4 regions of the Ensifer sp. KUDG1 genome follow, and region 1 is predicted to be linked to each of the others. Evidence: riboswitches for the same ligand, from Rfam matches in the RefSeq annotation. Region 1 holds a riboswitch; each other region holds the start of a gene.
What was found. Region 1 has a riboswitch for thiamine pyrophosphate ahead of thiD (bifunctional hydroxymethylpyrimidine kinase/phosphomethylpyrimidine kinase). Riboswitches for the same ligand answer to the same signal wherever they lie in the genome.
Positions count from the first base shown of each region.

Region 2: it holds a riboswitch for thiamine pyrophosphate, as region 1 does, so the genes downstream of both, thiO (glycine oxidase ThiO) here and thiD (bifunctional hydroxymethylpyrimidine kinase/phosphomethylpyrimidine kinase) in region 1, are expected to answer to the same signal.
Region 3: it holds a riboswitch for thiamine pyrophosphate, as region 1 does, so the genes downstream of both, thiB (thiamine ABC transporter substrate binding subunit) here and thiD (bifunctional hydroxymethylpyrimidine kinase/phosphomethylpyrimidine kinase) in region 1, are expected to answer to the same signal.
Region 4: it holds a riboswitch for thiamine pyrophosphate, as region 1 does, so the genes downstream of both, thiC (phosphomethylpyrimidine synthase ThiC) here and thiD (bifunctional hydroxymethylpyrimidine kinase/phosphomethylpyrimidine kinase) in region 1, are expected to answer to the same signal.

Region 1 covers NZ_JBNDIG010000010.1:11,037-15,991, reverse strand. Annotated here, with positions in the region: gene M2267_RS22750 (glycosyltransferase family 4 protein) at 1-1,038, shown strand, start outside; gene thiD (bifunctional hydroxymethylpyrimidine kinase/phosphomethylpyrimidine kinase) at 1,110-1,940, opposite strand; TPP riboswitch at 2,058-2,161, opposite strand; partial or broken gene M2267_RS22740 (IS110 family transposase) at 2,494-2,730, opposite strand; partial or broken gene M2267_RS22735 (LysR family transcriptional regulator) at 2,753-3,164, opposite strand; gene M2267_RS22730 (glycosyltransferase) at 4,312-4,955, opposite strand, start outside.
Region 2 covers NZ_JBNDIG010000006.1:107,153-112,107, reverse strand. Annotated here, with positions in the region: gene M2267_RS16820 (8-amino-7-oxononanoate synthase) at 1-700, opposite strand, end outside; gene bioB (biotin synthase BioB) at 697-1,713, opposite strand; TPP riboswitch at 2,136-2,255, shown strand; gene thiO (glycine oxidase ThiO) at 2,419-3,390, shown strand; gene thiS (sulfur carrier protein ThiS) at 3,387-3,584, shown strand; gene M2267_RS16800 (thiazole synthase) at 3,588-4,361, shown strand; gene M2267_RS16795 (thiamine phosphate synthase) at 4,358-4,955, shown strand, end outside.
Region 3 covers NZ_JBNDIG010000009.1:79,652-84,606, forward strand. Annotated here, with positions in the region: gene thiP (thiamine/thiamine pyrophosphate ABC transporter permease ThiP) at 1-662, opposite strand, end outside; gene thiB (thiamine ABC transporter substrate binding subunit) at 670-1,698, opposite strand; TPP riboswitch at 1,750-1,868, opposite strand; gene M2267_RS21475 (GNAT family N-acetyltransferase) at 2,002-2,487, shown strand; gene M2267_RS21480 (thiamine diphosphokinase) at 2,572-3,222, shown strand; gene M2267_RS21485 (ABC-F family ATP-binding cassette domain-containing protein) at 3,226-4,955, shown strand, end outside.
Region 4 covers NZ_JBNDIG010000006.1:244,899-249,853, forward strand. Annotated here, with positions in the region: gene M2267_RS17410 (hypothetical protein) at 1-391, opposite strand, end outside; gene thiC (phosphomethylpyrimidine synthase ThiC) at 764-2,587, opposite strand; TPP riboswitch at 2,678-2,806, opposite strand; gene M2267_RS17420 (sigma-54-dependent transcriptional regulator) at 2,904-4,268, opposite strand; gene M2267_RS17425 (ATP-binding protein) at 4,272-4,955, opposite strand, start outside.

The DNA.
Region 1 (4,955 bases):
ATCCGCCGCGACCTCCTGCGCTTCGTTGGCGATATCAAGCCTGATGTCGTTCACTTCCATCATATTCTCGGCTTCGGCCTGGAAGCGCTCTATGCCGTTCGCGATGCCCTGCCCAAGGCGCGCATCGTCGTGACGTTCCACGAATATCTGCCGATCTGCCACAATCACGGACAGATGGTGAAACGCCCCTCGGGCCAGCTTTGCAACGGCGCCTCGCCGATCAGCTGCCACACGTGTTTCCCCGAAATCCCGGTATCGAGGTTCGTTCGCCGCGAGCAGTTCGTGCGCGGCATGCTCAATCTCGCCGATGCCTTTATCGCGCCGAGCGCCTTTCTCGCCAATCGCTATGTCGAGTGGGGGCTCGAAGCCGCAAAGATCTTCGTCATCGAAAACGGCATCGTGATGGGCGACAAGGCGCCGGCCCGCGAGCTGCCGTCAGCGACGGCGCGGCGTAACCGCTTTGCCTATTTCGGGCAGATGACGCCGTTCAAGGGCGTTCACGTGCTGATCGACGCGGTATCGCGCGTGCCCGACGACGTCTGGGGCGACGATTCCTCATTGATGATCTTTGGCGGGAACCTCGAACGTCAGCCGAAGGACTATCAGGAGAAGGTGGCGAAGCTGATCGAGGACGCCGGTCGTCGCGTCCGCTTCTACGGCGCCTACCAGAACCAGGACATGCCGCGGCTGATGCGCTCGGTTGACTGGGTAATAATGCCCTCTGTTTGGTGGGAAAACTCCCCCGTCGTTATACAGGAAGCGTTGCATCACGGCCGGCCGATCCTGTGTTCGGACATCGGCGGCATGGCGGAAAAGGTCCGCGATCGGCTGGACGGCTATCACTTCCGCGCCGGCAGCGCCCAGGATCTGGCCGACCGTCTGATCGACGTCTTGGCCGCCCCGCGGGCATGGGACAATCTGCGTGCGACGCTTCGGCGGCCGACGAGTCATGTCGATTGCGCACGGGAGCATGTGGCGCTTTATCGCAAGTTGCTCAAGGGCGAGCAGCAGTCCCTGCCCAGCGCGGCAGTGGCCTGAGGTAGGGCCGAAGCCATGCCACACTGCTCAGCCTGATCGCGACAACCGGCTAGGACTTTGCTTGGCTTCGGCTACGTTCGAAGCCGCGGCGCCCGACCCTTGTCGTTGCCCCACCAATGATGAAAGTGATGAACCGGCCCATTCCCCTGGCCGATGGTCAGGCCATCGGCCGCCACCAACGCGGCATGCAAGTAGGCCTTGGCTGCCACAACCGCATCGTCAATCGGCATACCCTTGGCAAGCCCCGAGGCGATTGCTGCCGAGAGAGTGCACCCGGTGCCATGATCATTGCTGGTTTCGATCCGTGGCCGCGACAGGATGAGGACACCCTCCCCGCTATAGAAAATATCGATCGCGTCCTTGCCCTTGGCATGACCGCCCTTCATCAGCACTGAACGCGCACCGAGCTTCAGAAGGATCTCTGCCTGACGCGCGACCTCGGCTTCGGTTTCGGCGATTGGGCGTCCGGTCAACAGCGCCGCCTCGGGCAGGTTCGGCGTCAGCACAAGCGCCAGCGGCAGTAACTCCTCTTTGAGCGTCGCGACCGCATCCGAGCGCATCAGATGGTCGCCCGAGGTCGCCACCATCACCGGGTCGATGACAGCCAACCGGCCATAGCGTTTTAGACCGGCCGCAATCACCCCGATCGTCTCCCGGCGAGATACCATTCCGATCTTCACCGCACCGACGGCAAGATCGGAAAACACCGCGTCGATCTGAGCCGCAACGACGGTCGGGGAGATATCCTCCACCGCAGATACCCCGCGGGTATTTTGCGCCGTGACCGCCGTGATCACGCTGGCGCCATAAACGCCGAGCGCAGAGAACGCCTTCAGATCCGCCTGGATGCCGGCCCCGCCGCCAGAATCCGACCCTGCGATGGTTACGGCAATCGCGGTCATAGCCCCACCTGCAAGAGGCTTGAGCCTTTTCGGTTTGAGTCAAAAACGGACACGAGCAAAGCGACCTCCCGGAAATGGACGGAGATCCGGTCGGCAAGCGCAAAGACGGCTGGTGAGCAGAAGGGCCCTCGCCGTTCCTACGCCGGTATGATCCGGATCAGGTTCAAGGGTCTGGCTCACCGCCATCTCAGCACCGTGACAGTGCGCCCCTCGGCAGGAGGGATGCTAGGGGCGGATGATCGGGGATGTCAATGGCCGGAGTTTGGAGCTCGCATGCGTGATTCGATGCAATTCGCGAGAAATCCAAGCTTTCACAAGGACAAAAAAAGGCCCCTATTGCCGTTAGAGCGCAAGGGACCTTTCGTCTGAGCGTTCGACTTCACAGACACGCTGACATTACGTTTTTCATCCGACAAGGCAAGCGGGACGCACACGTATGCATCTCAGGAATCAGAGAATTCCGGGGTACATAATGGCCGGATACATCGTGCGCTGCACGAAAGTGCGGCTCAGTCCTCATCGCCGATCGTTTGGGGTGTGGCATTGCCGTCATTGCGGTTTTCAATATTGCCCCATCGATGACGACGCCACCATTCACATACTTCCGTAAGGCGACCAGCAGTTTGCGAGCGAGCACCACGATCATCGTCTTTTTGAATCGCCCGCCATTCTGTGTGACGCGCTCCTTAAACCAGCAGGACAGGCTGGAGCCCGGCTGGTAGCGCAGCCATAACCAGGCGAGCTCGACCATCGCCGTTCGCAGCCGCGGATTGCCCGCTTTCGGACGCCCTGCTCGCGATTGATCCGCGCCGCTCGATTGAACGGATGATGCCACCGGTCGAGCCGCTCTTCATATGCAGCGCCACGTCGGGGAACTTCCCGCCGATGCGGGCACGAAACGCTGGCAGCACGCCGATCGTCGCCGGATAGACGGTCCCGATCTTGATTGTGCGGGCCGCCTTACCGGCAGCAAATCGCGCCACATGCATCGATAAGCCGATATCGCCGATGATCCGCATCGCCCTATCGTAGAACGCCTCCCCTGCCCGCGTTAACTCGCCCCTCCTTGTCGACCGCTCAAGCTGCCGGACTCCCAATTCCTTCTCCAGGGCCTGGATATGTGAGCTCAGCGCTGGCTGGGCGATGTGCAAACGGACTGCTTACCCGATTGAAGTGCAGCTCCTCGGCGACGGCAACGAAGAACGAGAGGTGGCGAAGTTCCATCGCAACCTCCTGTGAACGTGCAGCCGCGACGCCACACGCAACGGACGCTTTCATGGTCCTAAAATACGTGGTTCCATAAATTGTCAAATGCTGTTTTGCAGCCATGGACGTACGGCAGCTGGGCGCTCTGAATCTTCGACGATTGCGGGTTGCGCGACAGATATTGCAAGATGATCTGGTGCTGGCTGCAGGTATTGAGCGCTCGTATGCCGGCCACCTAGAGCGCGGTACCAAAAACCCCACCATTGTTACACTTCAAGAAGTTCGCTCAAGCTATGGAATGCGAAATAGGCGAACTCTTTGGGAAAGTTCCGGAAGGCACAACTGCTATAGAGCCGCTCACAAGCGGGCGGCGAGCGGCAGCAAAAGGGACAATGTACGTGTTTGGAAAAAAAGAGAAATTCCGTGGGTCGGACATTCGCCGAGGCGCCAGTTTCCGCAAATACCCGTCCCAAACTTTATGCGATACGAGTAATTTCGGGAGCAAGTTGCCCTGAATTTGCTCTCAGGCAGACACGCCCCGTGTTTTTGCCGCAGGCACACTCGACAATGCTACTAAGAGAGGTAGGGGGCAATTCCCGCAGTCAGACGGAGGGCTGTTGCGCGTTTGTTGATCCAGCCATGGCGTCCCGCCACCACCGGGACGCTGCCATGCGCGTCGAACGCTTCCCGCAACAACTCTACCCGCGCTCGCTTGCGGATGCCTTCGAGGCATTACCGAGTGGGCCGCACGCAGTCGAAAAAGCAGAAAGGTCGACGGCAGCACCTTGAAGCGAGCGCCCTCGGCCAAGTCCAAAGTGCGTCTTATGACCACCCGTCGCGACGACCCGCTCCGCTGCTCGTTGAGGCTGGGGATTTGATCGGCTCATTCGCCACGGCGGCGCAAAAAATCGTGCAGACCGTCAGCGCCGCAATTACTTCACCACGGTCAAACGACCTGACGGAGAGGCAGGTCACCAAGCTCAAACTTGTTAAACGCCAGGTTTATCTCGCGCAAAGATTCACCTGCCCCAAGCCCAAGTCATCGGAACGGGATAAAATCTATCACCACCAAAACTGCGTCAGAACCTAATTTGCACGCCGGAACACATCTACGAATTATCTTGGATTGGAAGTCGTGAGTCCCGACGCCCGCTGCTGAGGCCGATTAGGACGCTTTGGTGCGCCCCCATCGGAGTCGCTCAATTGTTTCGTGCACGCGCCAAGCAGTAGATGCCCGAATTCGCCTAAGTTCGCCTGCCAACCGTTCGACTTCGGCCGCCAGACACCTGGATTCGTGTAACGCTTCGTTAAGGCGATTATCCAAAGAATCAATTTTCTTTCGGCACGCTTCTATTTCGATATCCGACGTTGCCCAGCCGTCTTCCGCTATTCGCGACTGGGCTTGATAGGTCGCAGTTTCCGTGCGCGCTGCTGCGAGTTCCTTTTTCGCAGTCGCGGACTTTTCGTTCGCAGCCTTCAATGCTGGGCGAATAATTTGCAAGTCGTCCCAGGCCAAGCGAGCAGTAAGATCTCGCCCCGCCTGCCGGATTGCGGCAGTCCACTCCTCTGGATCGGCGTTTAGGAGGTCCGCGTAGGCTTGCTGCTCAGGTTGACCCGAGGGAATTGGTACCCGTAGTGCCGCGGGCCACCAATCAGCAACATCTGCGATAGACAGCATACTCGCTAATTGCCTCATCCCAGTTTCTCGAGAGCGCTTCCATTTGGCAGAGAAGTGCAACACCGTGGGCTGCCGACAATGGGCCACGGCGGGTTCCGGGTTTTCACGGACTATGCGCTGCCATAAGCGCC
Region 2 (4,955 bases), on a different contig from region 1:
CGAGCGCCTTGCCGCAGGTGTGCAGCACGACGACGTTCTCCCGGCCTTCCAACTCCGCCGCCAGACCGCGACCTTCCCGTCCGAAGACGCCGGTCGCGTGCGCCTCGTCGATGACGAGAAAGCCGTCATGCTGTGCGGCAAGCGCTGAGAGGTCGGCAAGCGGCGCGCGATCGCCATCCATCGAATAGAGGCTTTCGACGGCAATCCACGGGCGCCCCGCTCCGCCGGCCCGGCGCCATTTTTCGATGGCATCGGCAAAGGCGCCGACATCGTTGTGCACTGCTGCCACCGCATCGGCCTTGCTTGCGGCGACGCCCTCACGGGCGCTCGCATGGATCAGGGCATCATGGACGATGAGATCGTCCCGCTGCGGCAGCGTCGAAAACAAGGCAGCATTGGCGGCATAGCCGCTGCCGAAAAAGAGCATCCGTTCGGCGCCGAAGAAGGCGGCCGCTTCCGTCTCCAGCGCCTGGTGTTCTTCGTGATTGCCGCGCAACAGCCGTGAGCCGCCGGAGCCGACAGGCACGCCGCGCGCGATGGCGGCCGTTATCGCCGCCTTCAGCCGCGGCGAGGCGGCGAGCGCCAGGTAGTCGTTCGAGGTGAAATCCACTCCGCCGGCGGGGGCAAGAGCGCGCCGGCGGCCCTTGCGTTCGAGGCCCTCCAGCGTCTTCTCGTAGCGCGCAAAAAGACCCGCGGTCATTCCGCCGCGTCCTGCCTTGCCGCCAGCGCCATCGGCTTCAGCCCCAGCCGCCGGAAGAGCGCTGCATCGTGGTCCTCGCCGGGATTATCGGCGGTCAGCAGGGTTTCGCCGACAAAGATCGAATTGGCGCCGGCAAAGAAACAGAGCGCCTGCGTCTCGTCGCTCATGTCGGTGCGACCGGCCGAAAGCCGGACATGCGATTGCGGCATCAGGATGCGGGCAAGCGCGATGGTGCGGACGAAATCGATCGGATCGACGGGTGCTGCATCCGCCAGCTTCGAGCCCGGGATCGGGATCAGCATGTTGATCGGCACGCTCTCGGGCGGCTCGGCCAGGTTGGCGAGGGTCACCAGCATCGAGATCCGGTCGTCGGCCGTCTCGCCCATGCCGAGGATGCCGCCGGCGCAGACCTTGATGCCGGCGTCGCGGACATTGGCGAGCGTCTCCAGCCGGTCGGCAAAGCTGCGGGTGGTGATGATCTCGCTATAGAAGCGTTCGGACGTATCGACATTGTGGTTGTAGTAATCGAGCCCGGCCTCGGCGAGCCGCGCAGACTGGGCCGGCGTCAGCATGCCGAGCGTCATGCAGGTTTCCATGCCGAGCGCCCGTACACCCTCGACCATGGCGACGATGGCATCCATGTCGCGGTCCTTCGGGCTGCGCCACGCGGCCCCCATGCAATAGCGGGTCGCGCCGCCGTCGCGCGCCTTGCGCGCCTCGGCAAGCACACGCTCGACCTCCATCAGCTTCGATGCCTTGAGCCCGGTCGGATAATGAGCGGACTGGCTGCAGTAGCCGCAATCCTCGGCGCAACCGCCGGTCTTGATCGAGAGCAACCGGCTCATCTGGATGGCGTTGGGATCGAACTGCGCGCGGTGAACGGTGTGGGCGCGGTAGAGCAGATCGTTGAACGGCAGATTATAGATTTTCTCTGCTTCCGCCTGGGTCCAGCGGGTATTTGCCGCGTCGCCGAGGATAAAATCAGCACCAGCCGCTCGGTTTTTGTCCAGCATTTCGGTTTGTCCTCCAGGTCGTCACCGTCGTAAAATAGATAGAATCCAATATTATCTATAATTTTGTCGGACACGGAAATTCGCAAGCACCCAAGGGAAGAAATGTTTACATCGCATACTCTTCTGGTTGTATTTTTGGATCGTATGAAGGTCCGGACGCCGTCGGCACAGGGCGAGAACCGACAATCACTCACTCGCGCGTCAACGCCAAAGTCTCGCGCACGCCGCCAACGAAACCACTACGACTCCGGACTTCTCCGGCATTCCAAGCTTCATTCCGGTCGGCCAGCCCCTTCCTTCCATCGCGCCACCGACGCCTGCGCTTTCTCGCAGAAAAATTATAGATAATTTTTTCGGCAGTCAGATCACGGTCAGCACGAATGCTGGCTCTTGACAAAAACGGCCCCGAGCGGTCAGCTTGGAGCATTCACCAGGGGTGTCCCGCCAAGGGGCTGAGATTCTGCTATGCGGTTGCGCGGCGCAGTGACCCGTTGAACCTGATCCAGTTCATACTGGCGTAGGGACGGTGCAGACTCGCTGCCGCAAACGTCGCGCTTACGTGACGGTTCAATCGGCAAGGCGTCCTTCCCCTCCCCCGCTCGTGAACTGGGTCTCCACCTTTGGAGCCTCGGCATGCACACCGCCAACACCATCCAGCTTCGTTGCCTACGACGGCCCGTTCGCGCCACACGGGAGCGCTGAGCGATGCGGGTCCTCGTGAAAGGTGCCGGCGTCGCAGGGCTCTGTCTGGCCCATGAACTCAGCGCCCGCGGTGTCGCGGTGACGGTCGTCGAGCAAGAGCCAGGCTTTGCCGGCGCGGCCTCCTGGTTTGCCGGCGGCATGCTGGCGCCCTGGTGCGAGCGCGAAAGCGCCGAAGAGGCGGTGCTGACGAAGGGCATCGGCGCCATCGACTGGTGGGACGACGTCCTGCCAGGCGAAGTTTCCCGCAACGGCACGCTGGTCGTCGCCCCGCCACGGGACGCCGGCGAACTCAGGCGCTTCGCCTCGCGCACCTCCGGCTACGAATGGCTCGACACCGCGGCGATCGAACGGCTGGAACCGGCGCTTGCCGGACGTTTCCGCGAGGCGTTGTTTTTTGCCGGCGAGGCGCATCTCGACCCACGCCGGGCGCTCGCCCGGCTGCGGCAGAAGCTTGTCGATCGCGGCGTCACCTTCATCACCGAGGCGAGCGACAACGGACACCACGATCTCGTCGCCGACTGCACCGGTGCGGCACGCATCAGCGACACGCCCGGCCTGCGCGGCGTGCGCGGCGAAATGCTCTACCTTGAGACAAGCGACGTGGAGCTGTCGCGGCCCGTCAGGCTCGTTCATCCGCGCATCCCGCTCTACATCGTGCCGCGCGGCGGCGGCCTCTTCATGTGCGGGGCGACGATGATCGAGACGGATGACGGCGGACCGATCACCGCCCGTTCCCTCATGGAACTGCTGAACGCCGCCTATGCCCTGCATCCAGCCTTCGGCGAAGCGCGCCTCGTCGAGACCGGCGCCGGCGTCCGCCCCGCCTTCGCCGACAACCTGCCGCGCGCCCTGCGCGCCGGGCAGACCATCACGATCAACGGACTTTACCGCCATGGCTTCCTGCTTTCGCCAGCCGTGGCGGCGGAAGCAGCCGACCTTGCGCTTGCGCAGGACCTGAAGGGAGATGCCGCATGAGACTGACCGTCAATGGCGAGGATCACGACCTCGCCGTCGCCACCCTCGCCGAGCTTCTGGCCACCCTCGATTTCGAAGGCGACTGGCTCGCCACCGCCGTTAACGGCGAACTGGTGCACCGGGCCGACCGTTCGGGTCATGCGCTTTGCGACCGGGACCGCATCGAAATCCTCTCGCCGATGAAAGGAGGCTGAGACATGCTGACGCTCTATGGACAGGACCTGCGCTCGAGACTGCTTCTCGGCACCGCCCGCTATCCCTCCCCCGCCGTGCTCGAAGATGCGGTGCGATCCTCGGGCACCGAAATCGTCACGGTCTCGCTTCGGCGCGAAACCGCCGGGAGCCGCCAGGGCGGCGCCTTCTTCGAACTGATCCGGGCGCTCGGGGTGCAGGTGCTGCCGAACACCGCTGGCTGCCATTCGGTGTCCGAGGCGGTGCTGACGGCCAAGATGGCGCGCGAGGTCTTCGGCACCAACTGGCTGAAGCTCGAAGTGATCGGCCACCACGACACGCTGCAGCCCGATGTCTTCGGGCTGGTCGAGGCGGCGCGCATCCTTTCGGCCGAAGGGTTCGAGGTCTTTCCCTACACCACGGATGATCTGGTGGTTGCCGAGCGGCTCTTGGAAGCCGGCTGCAAGGTGCTGATGCCCTGGTGCGCGCCGATCGGCAGCGCCATGGGGCCGCAGAACATCCAGGCGCTCCGGGCAATGCGGGCGAACTTTCCCGATGTGCCGCTGATCGTCGATGCCGGCATCGGCCGGCCCTCGCACGCAACGACGGTGATGGAACTCGGCTTCGACGCCGTCCTGCTCAACACGGCCGTCGCCGGCGCCGCCAGGCCCGCGCTGATGGCATCGGCGTTTGCGGGCGCGATCGATGCCGGGCGGCAGGCCTTCGAGGCGGGCATGCTCGAACCGCGCGATTTTGCCGTCCCTTCCACCCCCGTCATCGGAAAGGCGGTGTTTGCGTGAAACTCGACCCCTTCTACCTTATCGTCGACAGCGCGGCCTGGATCGAGCGGCTGGTGCCGCTCGGCGTCAAGCTGGTACAGCTGCGCGTCAAGGATCGTCCGGAAGCGGAGATCCGCCGCGAGATCCGCGCGGCCAAGGCTGTTTGCGACGAGCAGGGCTGCCAGCTCATCGTCAACGACTACTGGCAGCTGGCGATCGCCGAAGGCTGCGATTTCGTCCATCTCGGTCAGGAGGACCTGGCGGAGGCCGACCTTGCCGCGATCCGCGCCGCCGGCCTGAAGCTCGGCCTCAGCACCCATGACGAGGCGGAACTGGAGACGGCGCTGGCGGCCGACCCGGACTACATCGCACTCGGGCCGGTCTACCCGACCATCCTCAAGGCGATGAAGTGGGCGCCGCAGGGACTACCGCGTCTTGCCGCCTGGCGGAAGCGCCTCGGCTCCCTGCCGCTGGTCGCTATCGGGGGTCTCAACGTCGAGCGGATTGCCGGCGTCTTCGAGCACGGCGCCGACATCGCCGCCGTCGTGACGGACATCACCCGCAACGCCGATCCGGAAGGCCGGACCCGCGAATGGATCGCTAGAACCGCACCGT
Region 3 (4,955 bases), on a different contig from region 1:
GCCGCAGGCCCGCCGCCGAGCGTCAACACGAGGGTGAAGCTGGTGGCGCAGAGCATGAAGACAAGGCCGGCGGCACCTGGAAGGAGGCCGCGCAGGACGGGCCATTCGATGAAGCGGAAGAGTGCGCGCGACGGCATGCCGAGATTGGCGGCGCTGCGCCAGTATTCGGCGGGGATGCGCTCGAGCCCGGCCAGGAACAGGCGTGCCGCAAGCGGCATGTTGAAGAAGACGTGGGCGAGCAGGATGCCGAACAGGCCGTAGATGCTGACGGGCTGCGCGAGGCCGAGCCAGCGCAGGCCGGAATTGAGGAATCCCTGGCGCCCCCAGATCTCGATCAGCCCGAGTGCGCCGACGAGAACGGGCAGGCCGAGCGGCAGCGCCATCAGGCGCAAGAGCCAGATGCGGCCGGGAAACTGCGGCCGCCGCGCCAGCGCCTGGGCGACGGGGATGGCAAAGAGCACCGACAGCAGCGTCGAGAGTGTCGCCTGCAGCAGGGTGAAGCGGGTGACGCGCCAGATATAGGCGTCGAACAGCGCGTCATCGCTGGCGCCGCCCGTCTGGCTCAGCAAGGCGACGATCGCCAGGCCGACGAAAAGGACGAAGGCGCCGAGGCAGGCTGCCCCGGCGACCACTGTCATGCGATTTTCGCGCAGTGCGAACAATCCGGCCTCAGTTCTTGCTCATGGCGGCGAGCCATTCGTCGATCCAGGCCTTGCGGTTCTTGGCGACCTCCTCCGAGGGCAGGAGGAAGGTGTTATCCGGCTTGACCAGCTTGTTGAAGGCGTCCGGCAGCGGCTCCTTGGTTGCTGCGACCGGCATCATCCAGTTGGTCGTCGGGATGATCGACTGGAACTCCGGACCGGTCATGAAGGCGAGGAACTGCTTTGCCAGTTCCGGCTCCTTGGCGTTCTTGGTCATGCCGGCGACTTCGATCTGGATGTAGTGCCCTTCGGAAAAGGCAGCCGCCTGATAGCGCTCGGTATTTTCCGCGACCATGTGGTAGGCCGGCGACGTGGTGTAGGACAGCACCATCGGCGCCTCACCCTTGGTGAAGAGGCCATAGGCTTCCGACCAGCCGGGGGTGACGGTCAGAACGCGGTCCTTCAGCTTCGCCCAGGCGGCACCCGCCTCATCGCCATAGACGGCCTTGACCCAGAGGAGCAGACCGAGGCCCGGCGTCGACGTGCGCGGATCCTCGATGACGATCTTCTGCGACGGGTCGCCTTCGACCAGTTCCTTCAGGCTTTTCGGCGGCGTCTTCAGCGTCTCGGTGTCGTAGACGACGGCGAAGTGGCCGTAGTCATAGGGCAGGAACGTGTCGTCGGAGAAGTTGCCGGGCACGGTGACGCCGGTTGCCTCGATGCCGTGCGGCGCGAAGAAGCCCGTTTCCTTGGCTTCCGCAACCAGATTGGTATCGAGGCCGAGCACGATGTCGGCCTTGGAAGCCTCGCCTTCGAGCTTCAGGCGGGTGAGAAGCTCGACGCCGTCGGCGACGCCGACATAGTTGACCTTGCACTCGCAGGTCTTCTCGAACGCTTCCGCAACCTTGGCGCCTGGTCCCCATTCGGTGATGAAGCTCTCATAGGTATAGACCGTCAGCGTCTTGTCGGCGGCGATCGCGACGCCGGAAAAAACGAGGCTTGCGGTGGCCGCAAGGGCTAGCCGGCTAAAGAGTTTGAGTTGCGATGAATTGGACATGGCGAGGACCTCTCTCCCAAAGTTCGTTGTTACATGGGAAAAGGGCGTATCGATCCGATCGCGTCTAATCCCTCCGCCGGTATGAGCCGGATCAGGTTCCGCGGGTTGGCGTTTTGACGCCTCTCAGCCTCCGGCCGCTGTGCGGTCGGGAGGCACCCCGTTAGAGCGGCAAGAGATTTACCGCTGCCAAGGCCCCAAGGCAAGCGATGTTTGCGGGGAAGCAAAGGCGCCTGGCCGGCACGACGGCGCGTGTTTGCGTAAGCCGCCAACTGCGCTACACAACGGCAGCGAGGAGGAAATGTCATGCCCGATATGCTCGTTCGACTTTATGCCCTGCCGGCTGAGCCTCAGTCGAAGCTTGGTCCTGGCGTCAGCATTCGCCGCGCCATGGCGCCGGAGCGCCGCCTTGTCGTGTCCTGGATCGAAAAGACCTTTGGCGCCGGATGGGCGGGCGAGGCGGAAGCCGCCTTTTCCTCGACCCCGACGCGTATGCATGTCGCAGTCCATGAGGAAAAGATTGTCGGCTTTTCCTGCCACGACGTGACGGCGCTCGGCTTCTTTGGTCCGACCGGTGTCGACGAAAGCATGCGCGGGCAGGGCATCGGCGAGGCGCTGCTGCTTGCAAGCCTGACGGCCATGCGCGAGGCCGGCTACGGCTACGCGATTATCGGCGGTGTCGGGCCGGCGAAGTTCTACGAGCGGGTGGCCGGGGCCGTCGAGATCCCGGATTCGACCCCCGGCATTTATGCCGGCATGCTGTTCCCCGATCCGGTGCCCGAGGGGCATTGACGGTCTGACCAAAATCTTAAGAACCGGTCGCCCGACGGTTTTCTTCGTTTTCCTTCGGCGGTCCTTTGCGCTATGGGCTTTGCCATGGCTCGATCGACCTTCACCATTCTGCTTGGCGGCGCCCTTTCGCTGACCGACCGGTTGGCTCACCAGCTGGCCGCAAGTCGCTTCATCGCGGCTGATGGCGGCATGCGCCATGCGCGGCTGCTCGGCATCGTGCCCGATGTCTGGGTCGGTGATTTCGACTCGACCGAGGAAGCCCTTCTTGCGGACTACGCCTCCGTCCCGCGCGAGCCCTATCCGGCGGCAAAGGCCGCGACGGACGGTGAGATCGCGGTCGAGGCGGCGCTGTCGCGTGGCGCCGATCGCCTGATCTTCGCCGGCGCGCTCGGCGGCACCCGCAGTGATCATGCGTTCATGCATCTGCTTCATGCCGTCGCCCTTGCCGAGCGCGGGCTTTCGGTGTTGATGACGTCGGGCGAGGAGGAGGCCTATCCGCTGCTGGCCGGCTCGCTCGAAGTCGACCTGCCCAAGGGCTGCCTCTTCTCGGTCCTCGGGTTGACCGAGCTGACCGGTCTTTCGATCGTCAATGCGCGTTATCCGCTCGACGATTTCACCCTGCCGTTCGGCTCGTCCCGAACCGTTTCCAACGTTGCGGAGGGTCACCTTCGCTTCACTCTCAAGAGCGGCCGCGCCCTCGTGCTTGCCCGCCCCTATGACCTTTCCGGAGCCTGAGCCTTGGCGCCTCCCATTCTGAAACTCGACGATATCTTCCTCACCTTTGGCGGCACGCCGCTGCTTGCCGGCGCCAATTTTCAAGTGGAGCCGGGCGACAAGATCTGCCTGGTCGGCCGCAACGGCTCGGGCAAATCGACGCTGATGAAGATCGCCGCGGGCCTTGCAGAGGCGCAGTCGGGCGAAGTGTTCCGCCATCCCTCGGCAACCATCCGCTATCTGCATCAGGCGCCGGATTTCGACGGCTACGACACGGTGCAGGCCTATGCCGAGGCGGGTCTCGGCCCGAGCGACGATCCCTATCGCGTCGCCTATCTGCTGCAGCATCTGGGTCTGACCGGCGAAGAGGATCCCAAGCGCCTTTCTGGCGGCGAAGCGCGTCGCGCAGCACTCGCGCGCGTCATGGCGCCGGAGCCGGACATCCTTTTGCTCGACGAGCCGACCAACCATCTCGACCTGCCGACGATCGAATGGCTGGAAGACGAACTGATCCGCAGCCGCTCGGCGCTGGTGCTGATCTCGCACGACCGGCGCTTCCTGGAAAAGGTCTCGACCGCCACCGTCTGGCTCGACCGTGGTCAGTCCCGTCGCCTCGACCGTGGCTTTGCCCATTTCGAGGCCTGGCGCGACGAGGTGCTGGAGGCCGAGGAGCTGGAGCAGCACAAGCTCGGCAAGGCGATCGAGCGCGAGGAACATTGGCTGCGTTACGGTGTGACCGCGCGGCGCAAGCGCAACATGCGCCGCCTCGGCGAGCTGCAGACCATGCGGGCGACCTATCGCGGCCACAAGGGGCCGCAGGGCACCGTGCAGGCGACGGCCGCCGACGCCAAGGAATCCGGCAAGCTGGTGATCGAGGCCGAGAAGATCACCAAGGCCTATGGCGAGCGCACCATCGTCGCGCCGTTCTCGATCCGCGTGCACCGCGGCGACCGCATCGGTCTCGTCGGCCCGAACGGCGCCGGCAAGACGACGCTCCTGAAGATCCTGACCGGGCAGATCGAGCCGGACACAGGCACGGTCAAGCTCGGCACCAATCTGGAAATCGCGACGCTCGACCAGAAGCGCGAAGACCTCAATCTCGACGATACGCTGGCGCACTACCTGACGGACGGGCGCGGCGACAACCTGCTGGTCAATGGCGAGCAGCGCCACGTTACCGGCTACATGAAGGACTTCCTGTTCCAGCCGGAGCAGGCGCGCACCCCGATCCGTGAGTTGTCGGGCGGCGAGCGCGCAAGGCTAATGCTGGCGCGCATTCTGGCGCGGGCGACGAACCTTCTCATTCTCGACGAACCGACCAACGATCTCGACATCGAGACGCTCGACCTGCTGCAGGAGATCGTCGCCGGTTTTGCCGGAACCGTGATCCTCGTCAGCCACGACCGCGACTTCCTCGACCGCACCGTCACCTCGACGATTGCGCCAGCCAATCCGGAGGCGCCGGATGGGCGCTGGATCGAGTATGCCGGCGGCTATTCCGACATGATGGCGCAGCGCAAGGGCGCGATCGAGGAGAAGCGCAAAGCCGAGAAGGCGGAAAAGGCCAAGGCCGATGCCGCCGTGCCTGCCGCCGAAGCGCCGAAGGCTGCCAAGGGCAAGCTTTCCTACAAGCAGAAATTCGCGCTCGAAAACCTGCCGAAGGAGATCGCCAAGGCGGAGGCCGAGGCTGCCAAGCGCGAAGAAAAGATGGCGGATCCCAAGCTCTTCACAAAAGATCCAAATGCTTTTGCGAA
Region 4 (4,955 bases), on a different contig from region 1:
CGCCAGGTCCGTAATCCCGCGAGTCACGCATCGATGAGTGGGGCTCGCTGTGGCTGTTGCGGTCGATGACGGCAGCACCTCCGCCGCCTGCGCCGGTACCGCCGGGCTCAAGGCCGGGCTCAGGGCCTGCGCCGCTACCGTCGCCGGAGCCCCAGTTGCCGCCACTCCCGTCACCGCCACCCTCGGTGCCGCCGCTCCCGACGTTTTCGCCGCCTTGGTCGCCGCCGCCCGGAGCACCTTCACCATTCCCGCCGCCGGTATTGGCGTCGTCCGCATGGGCGGCGGAAATCCAGGAAAGGCCCGCGGTAAAGCTCCCATCGCGCGACAGGTCGCCTGCGAATGCAAGGACCCCGATGGACAGGGCCGTCAGTCTCAGCAGGCGTGTCCTCAAGTCTTTCTCCTTGTGCGAACGGCGTTGTTGCGTCGTTCTGCAACACCTTCTGCGCGTCATAGGACTGCAGCGCGTCGCGAATGAATTTCGGCGACAGCGACTTTTGCGAGTGCCTTGCATACCGTTCAATCGACGCGGGGACAAGCTATTCGGGTGCCGCGCAAGGTGCGGGCCCATGGCGGTGGCCGCAACACGCCGATGATCGCGGGTTCGACAGGGGGGGCGCGTTCGCCGATTGGGCGGGTCGGTAGCGCGCCTCCCACTCTGGTCAAACCCGAACATGAAGAAGGAGGAGGAGACCGTTGGCGAACACCGGGAGATCCTGAGCGAATTGAAGGGGCCGTGACCGGCCCCTTCAGTGGGCTTTGGCGCCTACTTGGCCGCGCCAGCCGCCTCTTCCACCGGCATGTAGAGGTCGCCGCCCTCGCGGTACTTCGCAGCCATCGCCTCCAGCCCTTCCTTCTGCGCCTCGGCACGGATGTCGTGCGAGATCCGCATCGAGCAGAATTTGGGCCCGCACATCGAGCAGAAATGCGCGACCTTGTGGGCCTCCTTCGGCAAGGTCTCGTCGTGGAAGTTTCGGGCCGTCTCTGGGTCGAGCGAGAGGTTGAACTGGTCCTCCCAGCGGAACTCGAAGCGGGCGCGCGACAGCGCGTCGTCGCGCACCTGGGCGGCCGGATGGCCCTTGGCGAGATCGGCGGCATGGGCGGCGATCTTGTATGTGATGACCCCCACTTTCACGTCGTTGCGGTCAGGCAGACCCAGATGCTCCTTCGGCGTCACGTAGCAGAGCATGGCGGTGCCGAACCAGCCGATCATCGCCGCACCGATACCCGACGTGATGTGGTCGTAGCCGGGTGCGATGTCCGTCGTCAGCGGTCCGAGCGTGTAGAACGGCGCCTCGCCGCAGACGGCCAGTTGCTTGTCCATGTTTTCCTTGATCTTGTGCATCGGCACGTGACCTGGGCCCTCGATCATGACCTGACAATCCTTGGCCCAGGCGATCTTGGTGAGCTCGCCGAGCGTTTCGAGTTCGGCGAATTGTGCCGCGTCGTTGGCATCGGCGATCGAGCCGGGGCGCAGGCCGTCGCCGAGCGAGAAGGAGACGTCATAGGCGCGGCAGATGTCGCAGATTTCCTCGAAATGCTCGTAGAGGAAACTCTCACGATGATGATGCAGACACCACTTGGCCATGATCGAGCCGCCGCGCGAAACGATGCCGGTGACGCGGTCGACGGTGAGCGGGATGTAGTGCAGCCGCACGCCGGCATGGATGGTGAAATAGTCGACACCCTGTTCGGCCTGCTCGATCAGCGTGTCGCGATAGACTTCCCAGGTGAGGTCCTCGGCAATGCCGTTGACCTTTTCCAGCGCCTGGTAGAGCGGCACGGTGCCGATCGGAACCGGCGAGTTGCGGATGATCCATTCGCGGATGTTGTGGATGTTGCGGCCTGTCGAGAGGTCCATGACCGTGTCGGCACCCCAGCGCGTCGCCCAGACCATCTTCTCGACTTCCTCGGCCATCGACGAGGTGACGGCGGAGTTGCCGATATTGGCGTTGATCTTCACCAGGAAGTTCCGGCCGATGATCATCGGTTCGGATTCCGGATGGTTGATGTTGGCGGGCAGGATCGCGCGGCCGCTGGCGATTTCCTGGCGTACGAATTCCGGCGTCACGTGATCGGGAACGTGGGCGCCGAAGCTTTCGCCGTCGCGGACTTTCGCGCGCGCCGCGTCGCGGCCGAGGTTCTCGCGGATCGCCACGAACTCCATCTCCGGCGTGATGATGCCGGCGCGGGCATAGGCAAGCTGCGTCACTGCCCGGCCACCCGTGGCCTTCAGCGGCGCATGCTGGAACGGGAAGGTTGGCGTCAGGCGGTCGCCACTCACAAAGCCGTTGTCTTCGGGACGAACCGTTCGTCCCTCATAGGTCTCGACATCGCCGCGGTCGACGATCCAGTTGCGGCGCAGCCGCGGCAGGCCGTCCTCGATGCGGATCTCGGCACCGTCGGCGGTATAGGCGCCGGAGGAGTCATAGACCGTGACCGGTTGCTCGCCCGAGGTCGGGTGCAGAGCAATCTCGCGCATCGGCACGCGAATATCCGGATGAAGAACGCCCGGCTTGTGGATCTTTCGGGAGGCCGGAAGCGGGCCTTGCGTGACCGTGAGGGCTGCGGGTTTGGTGGCAATATTCATGACGAGGCTCCAAGTTTGCGATTGGAGACCCAGTTCTGATGCCGGAAAGATGAAAGACGCTCCGCCAGGTGCTCACCGCACGGAATCCTGGCTTCGATATCTGCACCGTCCCTACGCCAGTATGAACTGGATCAGGTTCAACGGGTCACTGCGCTATAGCCGGCAAGCCGGCCATCCAGCAGAATCTCAGCCCCTTGCGGGACCCCCCTGGTGAATGCCTAGATCATAGCCATCGAACGGCCCGGGTCGTCAAGCGTGAATTCGCCTATCGACAAAGATGCGCCTAGTGCGTGTGTTTTCGGATTCGAGTTTGGCGCTAGCGGCCGGCCTTTTCCGGTGCTGTCCGCTCGGCATAATCGGCGCGATTGATGCCGTGGCGCTGGAGCTTGTCGTAGAAGGTCTTGCGCGGAATGCCGAGCGCCTCGATCGTCGCCTTGACGTCGCCGCGCTGAGCGCGCAACACCTCTTTCAAGATCTCCGCCTCGTAGCGTTCGAGCCGTTCCGGCAGCGCAAATCCGGGCTGTTCGGCGCGCTCAATCGGCTGTCCCAGCGGACCTTCGACACCAAGCGCCACGCGTTCGGCAAAGTGCGAGAGTTCACGCACATTGCCCGGCCAGGCATGCGTCATCAGATGCCGTTGTACGGCCGGAAAGATCATCGGCACGTCGCGCTTGAAGCGCTCGGCCGCCCGGGTCAGGAAGTGCGAGAAGAGTAGCGGGATATCGTCACGGCGTTCGCGCAGCGGCGGGATCGACAGCGTCACGACGTTCAATCGGAAGTAGAGGTCCTCGCGGAAATCGCCACGCTCCGCCGGATTGCCGAGATCGATCTTGGCAGCGGCAATGACGCGGATATCGACCGGACGAACCTGGTTGGTGCCAAGCGGCGTGATCTCGCGCGCTTCCAGAACGCGCAGCATCTTCACCTGCGTTGCCGGTGGCATCGCCTCGATCTCGTCGAGGAACAGCGTGCCGCCGCTCGCATGCTCGATCCGTCCGATGCGCTTCTTCAAGGCGCCGGTGAAGGCGCCCGGTTCATGGCCGAAGAGTTCGCTTTCGATGACCGTTTCGGGCAGCGCGCCGCAATTCAGCGCCACGAAGTTGCCGTTACGGCGGCGGCTCCAATTGTGAAGCAGCGTCGCCACCACTTCCTTGCCGCTGCCGGTCTCGCCGGCGACGAGCACGTCGACATCGGTATCGGCGATGTGCCGGATGGTCTGGCGCAGGTGCTCCATGGCCGGCGTCTGGCCGATCAGCGGCAGGCTGTCGCCGGCCGTCTCGGCGGCCCGCTTCAGCGCTCGGTTTTCCATCACGAGCCGGCGTTTTTCGAGCGCCCGGTGCACGCTTTGCACCAGCCGATCGGCGGCAAAGGGTTTTGGGATGAAGTCGTAGACGCCGTCCTGAAGCGCCTGCACCGCCATCGGGATATCGCCGTGGCCAGTCACGAGGATCACCGGCAGGTCTGCGTCGAAGGCTTCGATGCGGCGGAAGAAGGCGAGGCCGTCGATGCCCGGCATGCGGATATCGCTTACGACGATGCCGTCGAAATTGGCATCGAGCGTCTTCAACGCTTCGGCGGCGCTGGCAAACGGGATGACGGTGAGGCCGGCGAGTTCCAGCGTCTGCGTCATCGCCTTGCGCAGATGGGTGTCGTCGTCGACGAGATAGACGGTCGGCTGCATCGCTCAGGCCCTCTTCAGGCGAACCGTGAAGACGGTGCCCTTGTCGCTGGTGTCGACGGTGATATCGCCGCCATAATCGGCGACGATCTCCTTTGAGATGGCAAGGCCGAGGCCGAGGCCCTCGTCCTTCGAGGTGTTGAACGGCGTGAACAGATCCTCGCGGATATGCGGGGCAATGCCCGGGCCGTTGTCGGCAACGACGAGCGAAACCGTCCCGGAGGTGCTGTCCTCGCAGCGCACGCGGATCTCGGCGTCGGCACGCGCGCCGAGCGCTTCCAGCGCGTTCTGGAGAAGATTGATCAGCACCTGTTCCAGCCGGATGCGGCTGCCGAGCACGCGGAGGCCATTTTCCGGCAGGTCGATGACGATCGCATCCATGCGGCCGGCAAAGCGGCTGCGCAGCAACAACATCGCCCCTTCGATCACGTCGCGCATCGGCGTCGGTTCGGCGACGAAACGGCCCTTGCGGGCAAAGCTTCTGAGTTCGTCGGTGATGGTGCCGACCCGGTCGGTCAGTTCGGCGATGCTGACGAGGTTCTCGACCGCCGTCTGCTGCTGGCCCCGGTCAAGGAAGGTGCGGGCGTTGTCGGCATAGGCGCGGATGGTCGCGACCGGCTGGTTGATCTCGTGGGCGACGCCGGCTGCTACCTGGCCGAGGATCGCCAGTCGGTTCGCCTGGACGAGCTC